Regions from separate parts of the Gordonia sp. DT101 genome, predicted to be linked through region 3. Evidence: riboswitches for the same ligand, from Rfam matches in the RefSeq annotation. Region 3 holds a riboswitch; each other region holds the start of a gene.
What was found. Region 3 has a riboswitch for thiamine pyrophosphate ahead of thiO (glycine oxidase ThiO). Riboswitches for the same ligand answer to the same signal wherever they lie in the genome.

Region 1 (5,185 bases), 550 kb from region 3:
GCACGTTCGCGCTGGTGCCGGTGAAGAAGTTGAAGTCCAGCGTCACACTGGGTTTGAGTTGATACTTCACTGGATCGGCGTCGTCGAAGAAGTCCGGATTCGACTGCGTCGGGTCGTTGTTGAGCCCCTGCGACGGGCCGAGGATCTTCATCACGTCGAGCGCGGGCGTGGCTCCGTTGAGCTGATAGCGTGGTCGGATCATCGTGTGGCCGAAACGGAAAGCAGCGGTGGAGAATTCGAGGGGCATGAACGTCTGGCCGGGACCGGCCGAGTTGCCGTAGAAGCGGGGCCCGTTGGCGAGTGTGTCGATCACCACGGCGAGGTCGCAGACCTTGGCGAGATAATCCTGCACCACCACGTATTGGTAAGCCCAACGCGTCAGCTGGCGTGCCCGGACGTGCTTGCAGGCTGGCGTGCCGGCGACCTGTGCGTCGTAGATCTTGTTGTAGAACAACAGGAACGCGCAGTGCAGTGCGGAGATGTTGGGATTCTCGTCGTTTCGCGAGTCGGCGATTCGGGCGCTGCGGTTCGCCGTGTCACGCGGCACGTCCCGACGGCCTGCGGGGTTGAAGACCACCAGTCTGAGATCGGCGTCGTACAGATCATCGGACTCGGTGGTGGAGCCTGCGGCCAGTGACGGCCCATCGCCGAAAACGCTATCGAGGTCGAGCTGTGGACGACGCCCGTTGCGCAGACTCGCGGTGACCTCGTCCGGGTTGCGTGGGTTCACCGGTTCACCGCGCCCGAGCGTGGAGATGGTCGAGTCGCGGTCGGTGCGGGCGGTGAGGTCATGGTCGATGAACTGACCGAAATAGGTGAAGACGGCCGGGATGCCCGAGTCGTTCGGGTTGGCAACCACGTCGGTGGCCATCGCGTCGCCGAGCTGTTTGAGCGCAGGCAGGGTCTCGGGGGAATTGGGCAGCAGCCGCGACGACGAGTGGGCGGCGTCGGGGAACATGTAGCCGAACGGTGTGGTGAACAGTAGTTCGTCCTGTGTGGCCACCTCCCCGGTGTGACTGAATTTCGTGAACATGGTCGGGTCCTCACGGTGGTGGTCCAGTGGATGTCAGCAACGCTATGGGCGGCAGAAGCCCTGGTCGCGCGTAGTTGACTACCCGAAAGTTCACCGAGGTGTGCGGGCCGCGACGTCGCGCAGGAAACTCTGCCGCCCGGTCGTCCGTTCGGTACATGAAGGACCTGGCGACGGGCGCCGGTCGAATGCTGAGAACGAGGGACAGATGCACTTCAATGGCCTGAAGACGGCGGCCCTGATGGGGCTGATGTCGGCGATCATCGTCGGGATCGGGGCGCTTTTCCGCAGCCCGACCATCTTGCTGCTGGCGGTGCTGGCGGCGATCGGCATGAATGCCTACGTCTATTTCAACTCCGCGAAGCTGGCGCTGCGGTCGATGCACGCGCAGCCGGTCACCGAGGTCGAGGCGCCGGTCCTGTACCGGATCGTCCGCGAGCTCGCGACGACGGCCCGCCAGCCGATGCCGGCGCTCTACATCAGCCCGACGGAATCGCCGAACGCGTTCGCCACCGGCCGTAATCCCAAGAACGCCGCGGTGTGCTGCACCGCGGGCATCATGCGTCTGCTCGACGAGCGGGAACTGCGCGCGGTGCTCGGCCACGAGCTGTCGCACGTCTACAACCGCGACATCCTGATCTCGTCGGTGGCCGGTGCGATGGCGTCGGTCATCACCGGCCTGGCGAACTTCGCGTTCTTCTTCGGCGGCGGTAACCGTGACGGGAACGGCCCCGGCATCCTGGGCGTGCTGATGATCAGCCTGTTGGGACCGCTGGCAGCCTCGCTGATCAAGATGTCGGTGTCCCGCTCGCGTGAGTACCAGGCCGACGAGTCGGGCGCGGAACTCACCGGTGACCCGCTGGCGCTGGCCTCGGCATTGGCAAAGATCAGCGGCGGGATCGATCAGGCGCCGCTGCCACCGGACCCGAAGATCGAGTCGCAGTCGCACATGATGATCGCCAACCCGTTCCGCGGCGGGAACGTCGCGAAGATGTTCTCGTCCCACCCGCCGACACCCGACCGCATCGCACGCTTGCAGGAGATGGCGCGGCGGTCGGGCCGGGGGTAGTGGCGTCGCGTAGTCCTGTTCCTAGTCTTTGACCAACCCGCCGTCGACGACAAGGTTCTGGCCGGTGACCGCCCGCGACCACGGCGACGCGAAAAACAGTACGGCATCGGCGAATTCGTCGGGTGTCGTGACCGTTCGCAGGGGCGTGCCCGCGGCGATGGCGTCGAAGACCGCAGTCGGGGTGGCGGCGCTGGCATCGGTGGTGCGGAGGAGTCCACCGGACACCATGTTCACGGCGATCCCGTCGGGGCCCAGGTCCGCGGAGAGCGTTCGGGTCAGGGCGAGGAGTGCGGCCTTCGCGGCGGTGTAGTCGTGGTAGGGGACGACGGGATTCTGCACCAGGTTGGTGCCGATGTTGACGATGCGGCCGAATCCGGCCGACCGCATGTCGCCGAGGACCGCCTGCGTGGTGTTGAGCGCGGCCGCGACGGTTCCCCGGAACTGGGCGTCGAAGGCCTGCCAATCGATGGTGTCGGGCTTGGCGCGGTCGTCGCCGTTGAATGAGAAGTCGGCCAGCGCATTGTTGACCACGGTGCAGACCGGCGCGCCGAAATGTTCCCGAGCCCGTGCGACGAGGTCGAACACCGCGTCACGGTCGGTCACATCGGCGCCCAGAGCCACCGCCCGCCCGGCGCCGCCGAGTTCATCGACGAGTGCGGCCGCGGCCGACGCGCTGCGGTGAAAATTGATGACCAGCCGGGCTCCTTGTGCGGCAAAAGCTTTGGTGATCGCGGCGCCGAGGCCCCGGGCGCCGCCGGTGACCAGGACGATCTGCTCGGAGACTGCAGGAGCGAGCGCATTCATGTGGACATCCCTTCGCCAGTGCTAACTGGACAGGTTCGGCGGGTGTGGTCTCAGCCGCCCGCGCGGCACCCCGTGTCGTGTTTCATCAGATCATGCGCCCGCGCGAGCACACGACTCAGGCACACACGTCTAGGGTTGGACACAGGCAGGCGCCCAATCGGGCTCTGCACATCGGGCGGGCGGAAGCAGGAGACCGATGAGCAACAGGGGTCCAGACGGTATCCGGATGTCGGAGTACCCCCATCCGTCGCACCTGATCCTGCACCTGAGTGACACGCATCTGGTCGGCGATGCCGGCCCGCTGTACGGCGCCGTCGACAGCGAGGTGACACTGCGGCAGATCCTCGCCGAAGTCGAGGCTTCACACGTGCGCCCCAATGCGCTGCTGTTCACCGGCGACCTCGCCGATCGGGGAGAGGTCGCGGCTTACCGGAAGTTGCGGTCGATAGTCGACGAAGTCGCAGAATCCATTGGTGCGCAGGTCATCTGGTCCATCGGAAACCACGACGATCGAGCGCATTTCCGGTCGGAACTTCTCGACGAGGCACCTTCGGCGGCACCGATCGATCGTGTCTACGACATCGACGGTCTCCGTGTCGTCGCTCTCGACACCTCGGTGCCGGGGAGCCATCATGGCGAAATCGCCGAGGATCAATTGGAGTGGCTTGCGGCCGAACTCTCGGTGCCCGCGCCACACGGCACCATCCTGGCCATGCACCATCCGCCGGTCCCGTGTGTACTCGACCTCGCGGTACTGGTGGAGTTGCGCGACCAGCACCGGCTCGCCGACATTCTGAGGGGCAGCGACGTGCGCTCCATCCTCGCCGGCCACCTGCACTACTCGACCACCGCGATGTTTGCCGGTATTCCCGTCTCGGTCGCGTCGGCCACCTGCTACACACAGGATCTCACCGGTCCGGCGGGGGCCTTACGTGGCCGCAACGGAGCCCAGGGCTTCAATCTGGTGCACGTCTATCCGGAAACCGTCGTCCACTCAGTGGTCCCGGTCGGCGACTACGACACGGTCGGTGAATATGTGAGCCCGGCGGAGACCGAGCGGCGACTGATCGAGGCGGGGGTCCGCATACCCGGCCCCGAGGCAGCCGCTCAGACGGCTTCCCAGGGTGCCGGGATCGGGAAGTAGTTCTGCAAGAAGTGGGTGACCTTGATGGTGCGCACGTCCAGGTCGACGTCGGGTGTGCTGCCATCGTTGAGGCAGAAGAAGTCCATCGACCGCTTCGTCAGGAGTGAATCCATCTGTCGTAGGCCGGATTTCGCTGTGGTGTCGACGTATTTGACCTTGGCTGAGCGCTGCACCACCGCGCGGCCGCTCATGAGCGCGTAATAGTGATAGAGCGAGTTGGTGACCGAGATGTTGGTCTCCGCCCGAAAGGTGCTGGCCGCGGTGGCCGCGAACTCGGCCGGGAACTTTGCCTCCATCTCCGCCATCACGCTCTTGCGCAGCGGCGTCGCCGCATGCTCGAGATGGCGGGTGGTGACCAGGCCGAACCGATCTCTGAGGAGCCCGCGATTCACTCGCGCCGAATTCTCGAATCCGCTGCGTTGATCGTTGTTGGAGCCCAGTCCGATTCGGATCGGTGCCTCGATGAACATGCTCACTCCGCCGGGGGAGAAGAACATCTGCGGGCTCACGGAACGACCGAAGAACATGTCGTCGTTGGAATACAGGAAGTGTTCGGCGAGACCGGGAATGCGGTGCAACTGGGACTCGACAGCCTGCGAATTGTGGGTCGGAAGGACCGACGGATCTGCGAAGAACTCCTCACTGCGCACGAACGTCACCCGCGGATCATCGGCAAGCCATGCAGGTTTCGGCGAGTCGGTGGCGATGAAGATCCTCCGGATCCACGGGGCGTACATGTGCACACTGCGCAGCGCATACCGCAACTCGTCGATCTGACGGAACCGGGCCTCGGAATCGTCACCCTCGCCGACCACATGGCTCTGCATCCTCCTGGCGCGCTGAGCCTGCCATTCCTTCGACGACCCGTCCACCCAGGAGAACACCAGATCGATGTCGAAAGTGATGTCGGAAGCCTGGTGGGCGAACATCTTCTCGAAGGTCGGCCATGTGCGCCCGAACCTCTCGACCTCGCTGCGTACCGCTTCCCGTGAGGAGACCGTTCGTCGCGTCAACGAATTGGCCACGGGCAACAGCAGATCGTCACCTGCCGTCGTCCACAATTCGATCTGCACGCCGGTCGCCGCTCCGAACGTCATGCCGCTGGCGAGGTGGACGCGCGGTCGGAACAGACGGAACA
Region 2 (5,185 bases), on a different contig from region 3:
GGGACCTCGCGGTCTCGGTGTTCACCCTGTTCACCCGCCTGGTCGGCCGGGTGAACAGAGCCGAGTTCGTCGGTCTGGCAGCGATTCTCTCGATCGGCTTCTGGCTGGTGTCGGCGGACGCCGTCACGGTCGGTGCGACGACCGCCGCCGCTCTGCTCTTCCATCGCCTGTTCAACCCGATCGGGATGATCCTCTACAGTTCCGCGGAGTTGCAGCTGGCAGGCGCCGGTCTCACCCGGCTGGTCGGTGTCGTCGAGACGAAGTCGTCGGCTCCCGATGCGGATTCCGACGTCGACACACCGGTCTCACCGGTCAGCCAGGCGGGATTGACACTGCGCGACATCCACTTCGGCTATACACCGGATCATGCGATTCTCCGTGGTCTCGACCTCGACATTCCCCGGGGCCATCGACTCGCGCTGGTCGGCGCCAGCGGGGCAGGCAAGTCGACGGTCGGCGGCCTGATCGACGGCACCCTCGTGTGCGATCACGGAGAGATACTCAAACCGGCTGCCGCGCAAGTCTTCACCATCAGTCAAGACGTTCACGTGTTTGCCGGACCGCTCATCGACGATCTCCGTCTGGCAGCGCCGGCCGCCACCCGCGCGGAAGCCTTCGAGGCGTTGGCCATCGTCGGTGCCGACGGGTGGGTGCGGTCATTGCCATCGGGGATCGACACCGTGGTCGGCGAGGGCGGGTTCCGCCTCGGCGAGGCTCGAGCGCAACAGGTCGCGCTGGCCCGTCTGGTGCTCGCCGACCCCGAGATCGCGATCCTGGACGAGGCGACGGCGGAGGCCGACAGCGACCAAGCCGCCGACCTCGATCGGGCGGCACTGGCGGCGACCGCGGGACGCACGACATTGGTCATCGCGCATCGACTCTCCCAGGCACTCACCGCGGATTCCGTCGCGATCATCTCCGAAGGCGTCATCACCGAACACGGCCCTCCCGACACACTCGTCGGCGCGGGAGGCGAATTGACGCGCCTGTGGGACACCTTCCACGCGCAGCACCCGGGCCACGATGACCGTTCCGGTCCGGCCGAACATCCACCGCAGACAATCTCAACCGAGATGAGGACTCACCGATGACCCCCACGACGTCAGACAACCACCGCGTCTCGTAACTCGACAACGGTGAGGCGACACCACTGATGGCCCGATTTGTGGCCCGGTTTGTGGAGCGCCCGAGCACATTCGGTTGGTAGCGGCCCGACGACCGTTCATTCGCTCAGGATTCGGGCGCGCCCGCTCGCCAGTACGCCTGCGCCTTCACACTCGCCTTGCCGAGTTTGTAGTCGTTCTTGAACGAGGCCGACACCGCCCGGGTGGCCTTCATGTCCAGGGCGACCCAGCCGAAATGGCCTGTCGCGTCGAACGCCGCATCGCGAACGGCCTCGATGAGGGCGTCTCCACCGCGGTCCCGTTTGATCCAGTTGACGGTGTCCTGGTCGCGGAGCCGCAACGGCAGCGACTTGTCGGACTCGTGCGCGTACTCGAACCAGACGGTGGCCGGGGTCGACGGATTCGCCGACACCGAGATCGCGTCGAGCAGCGAGTTGATCGCGGGCAGCGCGGCCGTGTCCCCGGCGATCAGCCAGCCGGCCGGCGCGGGCTCCGGGATGGCGAACTTGGACCCCATGAAGGTCGACGAGATCGTCCCCCCGGGCTCCGCGGCCTCGGCCCACCGGGTCGCCGCGCCGTCGTGCATCGCGAACTCGAGGTAGAACGAATCGGTCGCCGGCTCCGGGTCGACCAGGGTATAGGCGCGCTGATGCAGCTTGCCGTGCTTGTTCTCGAACCAGATCCGGACCCACATGGTCGGATGGACCGGACGGTCGGTGAGCAGGCCGCCGCCGGTGAACCCCAGTCGGATGTACTCGTCGGTGACCCTCTCGTTGCTCATGACCGTGAGCTCGTAGTCGTCGGCACCGAACAGTTTGAGGACGGCCCCCTGCCAGCCGCGCGATTTCGACTTCGTCATTTCCGCCATCTGGACGACCCCTCCTCGGAGAACAGACATTCGCTCTCAGGGTAGCCTACGCTAACTGTCCAACTTCCTTCCCGCGGAGGATCACGCCGGCGCGAGCGGCACCAGCCCGGGATGTGCGTCGAGATAGCTCTTGGTGAACGAGCACACCGGCCGAAGTCGGGCGCCTTGGCCGCGGACGTAGTCGACGGCACCGCGCATCAGACGTGTGCCGAGTCCGTGACCGGTGTATTCGTCGTAGAGAACGGTGTGCAGGATGGTGATCGTCCGCTTGCCGTCCACGCAGTCGGTGCTGTACCCGAGGACGCCGACGAGGTCGCCGGCCACCCACAGCTCGAACCGCTCGCGGACCGGGTTGTGCACGACCTGCGAAATCTGCTGCAGGATCGCCTGCGCAGATTGCGGTGGCCGAGATCGATGTTTCCGTTGCATGAGCCCTCCGGCGCATCGGGAGATGACCCGATGACAGGACTCCCCTTCCCACCAGCGGACCTGGGACCATCTGTGATCCCGGTCACAAACCATACCCTACGATCCCGTAGGTATCAGGAAACCGGCACAGGCTTTCGCGTGGGTAAGTATCGCGCGGTACGGGTGCACTGGTCGCCGAGGTCGTTCGGCACGTAGGGTGTCGGATAGGCCGATCGGCCGCACAATTGCACAACGCGGGGGCTCCCACGATCACCGGGGGCTGAGATGGCGACAGGCGGTCGCCGACCGCCCGAACCTGTCCGGATAATGCCGGCGTAGGGAGCCATCATGGGAACACCCGTATCTGAATCCGTCGTGACCACCGGTCCGATCGAGGGCAGCCACAAGCACTACCACGAACTCGATCACCTGCGGATTCCCCAACGACGCATCGAACTCACCAACGGTGAACACCTCGACGTCTACGACACGTCCGGCCCATACACGGACGCGACCGCGACGATCGACGTCGAGCGCGGTCTGGCGCCCACCAGGGATTCCTGGCACCGTCCGGACGCGATCGACGGCGCGTCGACCCAGCTCGCGTGGGCACGTGCCGGCATCGTCACCGACGAGATGCGCTACATCGCCGCTCGCGAGGGCGTCGACGAGGAACTCGTCCGCAGCGAGGTCGCCGTCGGACGGGCCGTCATCCCGGCCAACCATCGTCACCCGGAGTCCGAGCCGATGATCATCGGCAAGGCGTTCGCGGTGAAGGTGAACGCCAACATCGGCAACTCCGCGGTCACCAGCTCGATCGCCGAGGAGGTCGAGAAGATGGTGTGGGCCTCACGCTGGGGCGCCGACACGATCATGGACCTGTCCACCGGCAAGGACATCCACATCACCCGCGAGTGGATCCTGCGGAACTCACCGGTCCCGGTGGGCACCGTACCGATCTATCAGGCCCTCGAGAAGGTCAACGGCGACCCCACCAAGCTGACGTGGGAGATCTACCGCGACACCGTGATCGAGCAAGCCGAACAGGGCGTCGACTACATGACGGTGCACGCGGGTGTCCTGCTGCGCTATGTGCCGCTGACGGCTCGCCGCGTCACCGGCATCGTCTCGCGCGGCGGATCGATCATGGCGGCCTGGTGTCTCGCGCACCACGAGGAATCGTTCCTGTACACCCACTACGACGAGCTGTGCGAGATCTTCCGCCGCTACGACATCACGTTCTCACTGGGCGACGGTCTGCGGCCGGGATCGATCGCCGACGCGAACGACGAGGCGCAGTTCGCCGAGCTCCGGACGCTCGGCGAACTGACGAAGATCGCGAAATCGCATGGTGTGCAGGTGATGATCGAAGGCCCGGGCCATGTCCCGATGCACAAGATCGCGGAGAACGTCCGGCTCGAGGAGGAACTCTGCGAGGAGGCGCCGTTCTACACCCTCGGACCGCTGGCGACCGACATCGCGCCCGCCTACGACCACATCACCTCGGCGATCGGCGCAGCACTCATCGCCCAGGCGGGTACCGCGATGCTGTGTTACGTCACGCCGAAGGAGCATCTGGGACTGCCGAACCGCGACGACGTCAAGGTCGGAGTGATCACCTACAAGATCGCCGCCCACTCCGCCGACCTCGCCAAGGGCCACCCCGGCGCGCAGGAACGTGACGATGCATTGTCCAAGGCGCGCTTCGAGTTCCGTTGGACAGATCAGTTCAACCTCGCGCTCGACCCGGACACCGCCCGCGAGTACCACGACGAGACGATGCCCGCCGAGCCGGCCAAGACGGCTCATTTCTGCTCCATGTGCGGACCGAAATTCTGCTCGATGCGGATCTCCGCGGACGTCCGCACCTATGCCGAGGAGAACGGGCTCGTGACGGCCGAGGACATCGACCGCAAGATCGCCGAGGAGATGGCCGCGAAGTCGGCGGAATTCGTCGAGGCGGGAAAGCACGTCTACCTCCCGCTTGAGGCGACGACCGGCGGTTCCCCCGCCAGATGAGCGACGACCTCGGACTGCCGACCGCCGCACCGGGTGTCACGCCGGCCCGCGTCCTGACGATCGCGGGGTCGGACTCGGGTGGCGGTGCCGGCATCCAGGCCGACATGCGCACCTTCGCGCTGCTCGGCCTGCACGCGTGCGTGGCGGTGACCGCGGTGACTGTGCAGAATTCGTTGGGCGTCCAGGGATTTCAGGAGATCGAACCGGAGACGGTCGCCGCGCAGATACACAGCGTGGTCACCGACATCGGGGTCGGGGCGGCCAAGACGGGCATGCTCGCGTCGGCGCCGATCATCGAGGCGGTGGCCGGCGCGTGCATCGACCTCGGCATCGGACGCGACCGCGGAGTTCCCCTCGTCGTCGATCCGGTGTGTGCGTCGATGCACGGCGACGCACTGCTGGCCACCGAGGCCCTGGACACGTTGCGCACCAGTCTGATTCCCCTGGCGACGGTGGTCACCCCGAACCTCGACGAGGTCCGCCTGATCACCGGGATCGACGTGGTCGACGCGACGTCCCAGCGCGCGGCGGCCCACGCCCTGCATGATCTCGGCGCGCTCTGGGCTCTGGTGAAGGGCGGACATCTGCGATCGTCCGACCACAGTCCCGACCTTCTGTTCGACGGCGACGAGTTCCACGAGTTCGTCCACCCGAGGATCGCCACGACCCACGACCACGGGGCGGGCGACACACTGGCCGCCGCCATCGCGAGCGCGCTCGCCCACGGCTATTCGGTCCCCGACGCCGTGTCGTTCGCCAAGCGATG
Region 3 (5,185 bases):
TCTGCGAGTACCTGCCGGATCGGTGGGGCGGAAGAAGTGGGCCGGATGGTCCGGCCCGCGCGGGTGAGCGCGGTCCGCATGTGCGAGACGTCGCCGGTCACCTCACGGTCCTTCCGAATTCTCCATGTTTCCGGCGTCGCTTTCCGGTAGTGCCGGGCATGCCGGCGTTGGGCTCACGGTCTCCACCTTGTGTGTCGCACCGGGCAGCGCACACGTTTCAGGTACCGGTTTTCCGGTATCGGCGACGATTCCCTCCCGGTCGGGATCGGTGTTCCTCACCGGTCTCAAGCCTAGTCCTCGTCGCCCTGACCGGCTCGACTTGAGCGGCCGTGTCCCCGGGTCGGTGGGATGCAGATCCGCGATGACTTTCCCTGGCCTGTGTCGCGCAACTCACATACCGTGGAGAGGGTCTGGGTCACCGGACGGGAAACCGACGGCAGGAGGCAGGGTGCGCGGAGACGGCGACGGATGGGTGATCGATCCGGACGGTTCGCGCTACTGGGGGCGTCACGGGGCAGCCGGATTGCTGTTGCGGGCACCACTGCCCGACGGTTCCACGGCGATCCTGTTGCAGCATCGCGCGGTGTGGTCACATCAGGGCGGGACGTGGGGGCTTCCCGGCGGCGCGCGCGATTCGCACGAGAGCGCGATCGACACGGCGGTCCGTGAGGCGCATGAGGAGGCCGGTGTCGGCGGTGACGACCTGCACGTGGTCGCGGCGCTCGTCACCCATCAGGCGCCGAGCGGCTGGACGTACACCACGGTCATCGCGGATATCGACGAGCCGGTGCGCACCGTGGCCAATTTCGAGTCCGCGGAACTGCGCTGGGTTCCCGAGAACGACGTGGCGGAACTGCCTCTGCACCCGGCGTTCGGCAACGCGTGGCCGGGACTGCGAGAGCGCATCAGCGCTCTCGACCCCCAGAGCTGATATCCCCAGAGATGATCGGGTCCCGCAGCCGGTTGGCCCCGGCGATCAGGGCGTTGACGTTGGCCTCGTCGCCGGTGGCGCCGTCGCCGTAGGCCCAGCACTGCCGGTCGTCGGCCTCGCAGAGCAGGAATGTCGTCACCGTGCCGCCGACCTCGCGCTGGTGGAGGCTGAGGATCTGTATCGGCGCTCCGATGTCATGGAGCATGGACGTCATCGCACCGATCGGTCCGGCCGCGCTGGCGTGCAGCGTCATGATCCGGTCGGCAAAAGCGATGGTTGCGCGGCAGGTGACCATGTCCTCTCGTCCGGTCTCGATGCTGAACGAGCCGAGCCGGATGGCGCCGGTGGGTGCGTATTCGTCGGTGAATCCTTGCCACGTCATGTCGGCTGCCTCCTCACGCATGCCTCGGGGCAGGGCGCATCCGAATCGGCGAATGAAGGGGTCGGGTGCGAAGGGGTCGGGTGCGTCACACGGACAGGGTTGCTGAGAAAGATGAAGGCTGTGCATCTCGTGTCTACGTTTCGGTCGAAGGAAAGGTGACCGACGAGCAGAGAGCGCAACGACCCCGCAGCGGGGGGTCGGTCGATCAGACCCCGCTGCGGCGGGTTACGAGAATGCTCTTCATGCACAACATGATGCCGACCACGATAGACCCGCCCGCCGGGGCGCGGCAACCGGCTTTCGGTCCACTCCGCCAGCGTCGGGTCGGGAACCGAACGAGGGTCAGGTCGTGACGGAGGGATGTCGGCGATGACCCAGACTGTCGATCGCGAGGCGGGCATGGCCGTGCTCGAACAGCTCATGGACGAACGGTGGACGTGTACCCCTTCCTGGTGCGACACCCAGCCGTGGCACACGGTGATCACCCAGGGTGACGGCACCGCACGACTGCGGGAGGCGCTTCTCGCCCACGTGGACACCGACGCCCCGGTCAACACCTTCCGGACCACCCGGGCAGACCTGGACGAGGCGGTGTCGTTCGTCAGCGAGTGAGCGCGGTCCGCAGCTCGTGCGCGGCGTCCTGCGCGTCGTCGGCGGCGGTGATCGCCCGGACGACGACGACGCGACCGGCACCGGCGGCCCGGACCTCGGACAGTCGAACGGCGTCGATGCCACCGATCGCGAACCACGGCTTGGGCGGATCGACGGACGCCGTAGCGTGTACGAGATCGAGTCCGGGTGCGGCCCGGCCCGGTTTGGTCGGAGTCGGCCAGCACGGCCCGACGCAGAAATAGTCGACCGCGTCGTCGACGGCCGCGGCCCGCATCTGTACCTCGTCGTGGGTGGACAGCCCGATGGCGACGTCGGGGCCGGTGATCTGCCGGGCGCGGCCGGCGGGCAGGTCGCCCTGACCCACGTGCAGCACGTCGGCCTCGGCGAGGACGGCCAGATCGGCACGGTCGTTGACCGCGAGCAGCGCGTCGTGCCGGCGCGTCAGGTCGCGGAGCCGGGCGAGGATCTCGAGTTCCTCGCGGGCCTCGAGCGTGCCGAACCGCGCCTCACCGGGCGATCCCTTGTCGCGCAACTGGACGATGTCGACACCACCGGCGAGCGCTGCGGAGACGAACTCGATCAGATCGCCACGTTCGCGCCGGGCGTCGGTGCACAGATACACCCGGGCCGATGACAGGCGGGCGGATCTCGGGCCTCGAGTCGGTGTCACGGAGGCAACGGTAGGCTAGGCGTCACGACACGGGAGCCCGGGGTACGACGGGCTGAGAGTGCGGGCCGAACCTCCGCTGACCGTTTGACCTGATCCGGGTAATGCCGGCGAAGGAAGGATGTCCCCCTTGAGCATCGACCGATCGGCACCGAGCATCGACCGATCTGCACCGAGCATCGACCGATCTGCACCGACACTTGCCGTCGTCGGCGGCGGTGTCATCGGACTGACGTGTGCGCTCGGCGCGGTCGACGCCGGCCACCGGGTCAGGGTCCACGACGCGGGCACCGCCGATCGCGCGGCCTGGGTGGCCGCCGGCATGCTGGGTTCCCTCGGCGAGGGTCACCCCGGCGAGGACGATCTCCTGGCGCTGTCGTCGGCGTCGGTGCGACGCTGGCCGGATCTGGTGGCCCGTTTACGCGATCCGACGGTGATGGCCGCCACCGAGTCATTGTTTGTCGCGGCGTCGTCGGCAGATGCCGAGTATCTGTCGAACCTCGCCGAGTTCGTCTGGTCCCGCGCGCCGCGGGCGCACGATGATCTCCGGCGGGTCGATCTCGCCGAGATCCGTCGACGCGAACCGGGACTGAGCTCACGTCTGCACAGCGGATACCTGGCGGTGGGGGAGGGTGCGGTGGACAACCGCAGGCTGCTGGGCCGCCTTCGCGACGCCCTCATCGATGCGGGAGCGCAGTTCGTCGACGAGCGGGTGGCCGATCTCGCCGATGTCGACGCCGACCAGATCCTGGTCGCCGCCGGCCTGGGCACACGCTCGCTGGTCCCCGACGTGGCACTCCACGCGGCAAAGGGTGAGATCCTGCGGCTGCGCGGAACGCGATGGTCGGTGGCCCAGCCCTCCCGGGTGATCCGCGCCCGGATGCATGGACGGCAGGTCTATCTGGTCCCCCGCGACGACGGGATCGTCGTCGGCGCAACCCAATACGAGCCGCCGGACGAGAGCGAGGCGAAGCCCGAGGTGGGTGGCGTGACCGATCTGCTCGCCGACGCCGTCGACTTGATGCCGGGATTGCGGACCTATGAACTCGCCGAGGCGGCCGCGGGCCTGCGGCCGTGCACCGCCGACGGACTGCCGATCATCCGGCGCGTCGACGACCGGGTCGTCGTGGCGACCGGGCACGGGCGCAACGGAATCCTGTTGGCGCCCTACACCGCCGACAAGGTTCTCGAACTGCTGACGGATCGCTGGGTCGCTGCAGGCGGACTCAGCAGCACCACGAAAGGAGCTGAGCCATCATGACGATTGTCGTCAACGGCGAGGCGACCGATCTCGCGCCCGACGCATCGGTCGGGGATCTGGTCGCGAAACTGGGGCTCCCCGAGCGCGGGATCGCAGTCGCGATCGACGGTGAGGTGGTTCCTCGTGGCCGCTGGGACCGGACCCTGCACGACGACGCGAGCGTGGAGATCGTGACGGCGGTGCAGGGTGGATAGCCGGATCGCGGCCGTGGCCGACACCCCGTTGCGGATCGCCGACCGTGAGTTGACATCGCGCTTGGTCATGGGCACCGGCGGTGCCACCAATCTCGCTGTGCTGGAACGCGCATTGGTGGCGTCGGGGACCGAGTTGACCACCGTGGCGCTGCGGCGGGTGAGTCCCGAGTCCCGGACCGGGATGGTCGAGCTGCTCCGCCGTCTGGACATCGCGATCCTGCCCAACACGGCCGGCTGCCACACCACTGCCGAGGCGGTGCTGACCGCGCAACTCGCGCGTGAGGCCGTCGAAACGCATTGGGTGAAGCTCGAAGTGGTCGCCGACGAGCGCACTCTGCTGCCCGATGCGGTCGAATTAATCGATGCGGCAAGAGCTCTCGTCGACGACGGGTTTGCCGTGCTGGCCTACACCAACGACGACCCGGTCCTCGCCGCGCGGCTGCAGGACCTCGGGGTGGCCGCCGTCATGCCGCTGGGCTCGCCGATCGGAACCGGCCTGGGGATCGCGAATCCACACAACATCGAGATGATCGTCGAGGCGGCGCAGGTCCCGGTGGTACTCGACGCAGGCATCGGCACCGCCAGCGACGCCGCACTGGCGATGGAGCTCGGTTGTGACGCGGTGCTCCTCGCGTCCGCGGTCACCCGCGCCGACGACCCGGAGCGGATGGCGACCGCGATGCGACATGCCGTGATCGCCGGACGGTACGCCGCCGGCGCGGGCCGGATGCCCAAGCGGTTCTGGGCGCAGGCGTCGTCGCCGGCGCGTGCGTAGCCCGTCGACCGGGCCCGATTTCTCGCCGAGCGTGCACAGATCTGCGTCCATCGTGCACAGAATCGTGTCGAGCGTGCGACTGACCACCATGCGGCGCACGGTCGGCGAGAAGCTGCGCACGATCGGCGAGAAACTGTGCACGGTCGGCGAGAAACTGTGCCCGATCGGCGAGAAACTGCACCCGATGGACGGGGTGTCAGGCGGATTCGACCCGCCACATCTGCGTCCGCGCGACGCACCTGTCGCGACGCCGGGCCATTGCCTGCCGGCGTGAATCCTGCATGTAGGAGCCGAAGGCCGCCTCGTCGGCGAACTCGATGATCTGGGTTTCCAGCGGATGGCCGGCATCGTCGTCGACGTTGC

Region 1: linked by a shared signal. The riboswitch ahead of ACLQ3I_RS09640 (3-oxoacyl-ACP reductase) and the one ahead of thiO (glycine oxidase ThiO) in region 3 are both predicted to bind thiamine pyrophosphate.
Region 2: linked by a shared signal. The riboswitch ahead of thiC (phosphomethylpyrimidine synthase ThiC) and the one ahead of thiO (glycine oxidase ThiO) in region 3 are both predicted to bind thiamine pyrophosphate.

Annotation. Positions count from the first base shown of each region.
Region 1 is NZ_JBNCLX010000002.1:660,644-665,828, forward strand. It holds gene ACLQ3I_RS09630 (peroxidase family protein) at 1-1,033, opposite strand, end outside; gene htpX (zinc metalloprotease HtpX) at 1,239-2,099, shown strand; gene ACLQ3I_RS09640 (3-oxoacyl-ACP reductase) at 2,121-2,903, opposite strand; TPP riboswitch at 2,894-2,986, opposite strand; gene ACLQ3I_RS09645 (phosphodiesterase) at 3,100-4,047, shown strand; gene ACLQ3I_RS09650 (stealth family protein) at 4,011-5,185, opposite strand, start outside.
Region 2 is NZ_JBNCLX010000004.1:116,812-121,996, reverse strand. It holds gene ACLQ3I_RS15440 (ABC transporter ATP-binding protein) at 1-1,091, shown strand, start outside; gene ACLQ3I_RS15435 (siderophore-interacting protein) at 1,231-1,992, opposite strand; gene ACLQ3I_RS15430 (GNAT family N-acetyltransferase) at 2,074-2,421, opposite strand; TPP riboswitch at 2,645-2,759, shown strand; gene thiC (phosphomethylpyrimidine synthase ThiC) at 2,749-4,419, shown strand; gene thiD (bifunctional hydroxymethylpyrimidine kinase/phosphomethylpyrimidine kinase) at 4,416-5,185, shown strand, end outside.
Region 3 is NZ_JBNCLX010000002.1:107,764-112,948, forward strand. It holds gene ACLQ3I_RS07005 (hypothetical protein) at 1-101, opposite strand, end outside; gene ACLQ3I_RS07010 (NUDIX hydrolase) at 449-931, shown strand; gene ACLQ3I_RS07015 (hypothetical protein) at 906-1,313, opposite strand; gene ACLQ3I_RS07020 (hypothetical protein) at 1,683-1,925, shown strand; gene thiE (thiamine phosphate synthase) at 1,915-2,595, opposite strand; TPP riboswitch at 2,615-2,729, shown strand; gene thiO (glycine oxidase ThiO) at 2,714-3,853, shown strand; gene thiS (sulfur carrier protein ThiS) at 3,850-4,047, shown strand; gene ACLQ3I_RS07040 (thiazole synthase) at 4,040-4,822, shown strand; gene ACLQ3I_RS07045 (DUF1330 domain-containing protein) at 5,019-5,185, opposite strand, start outside.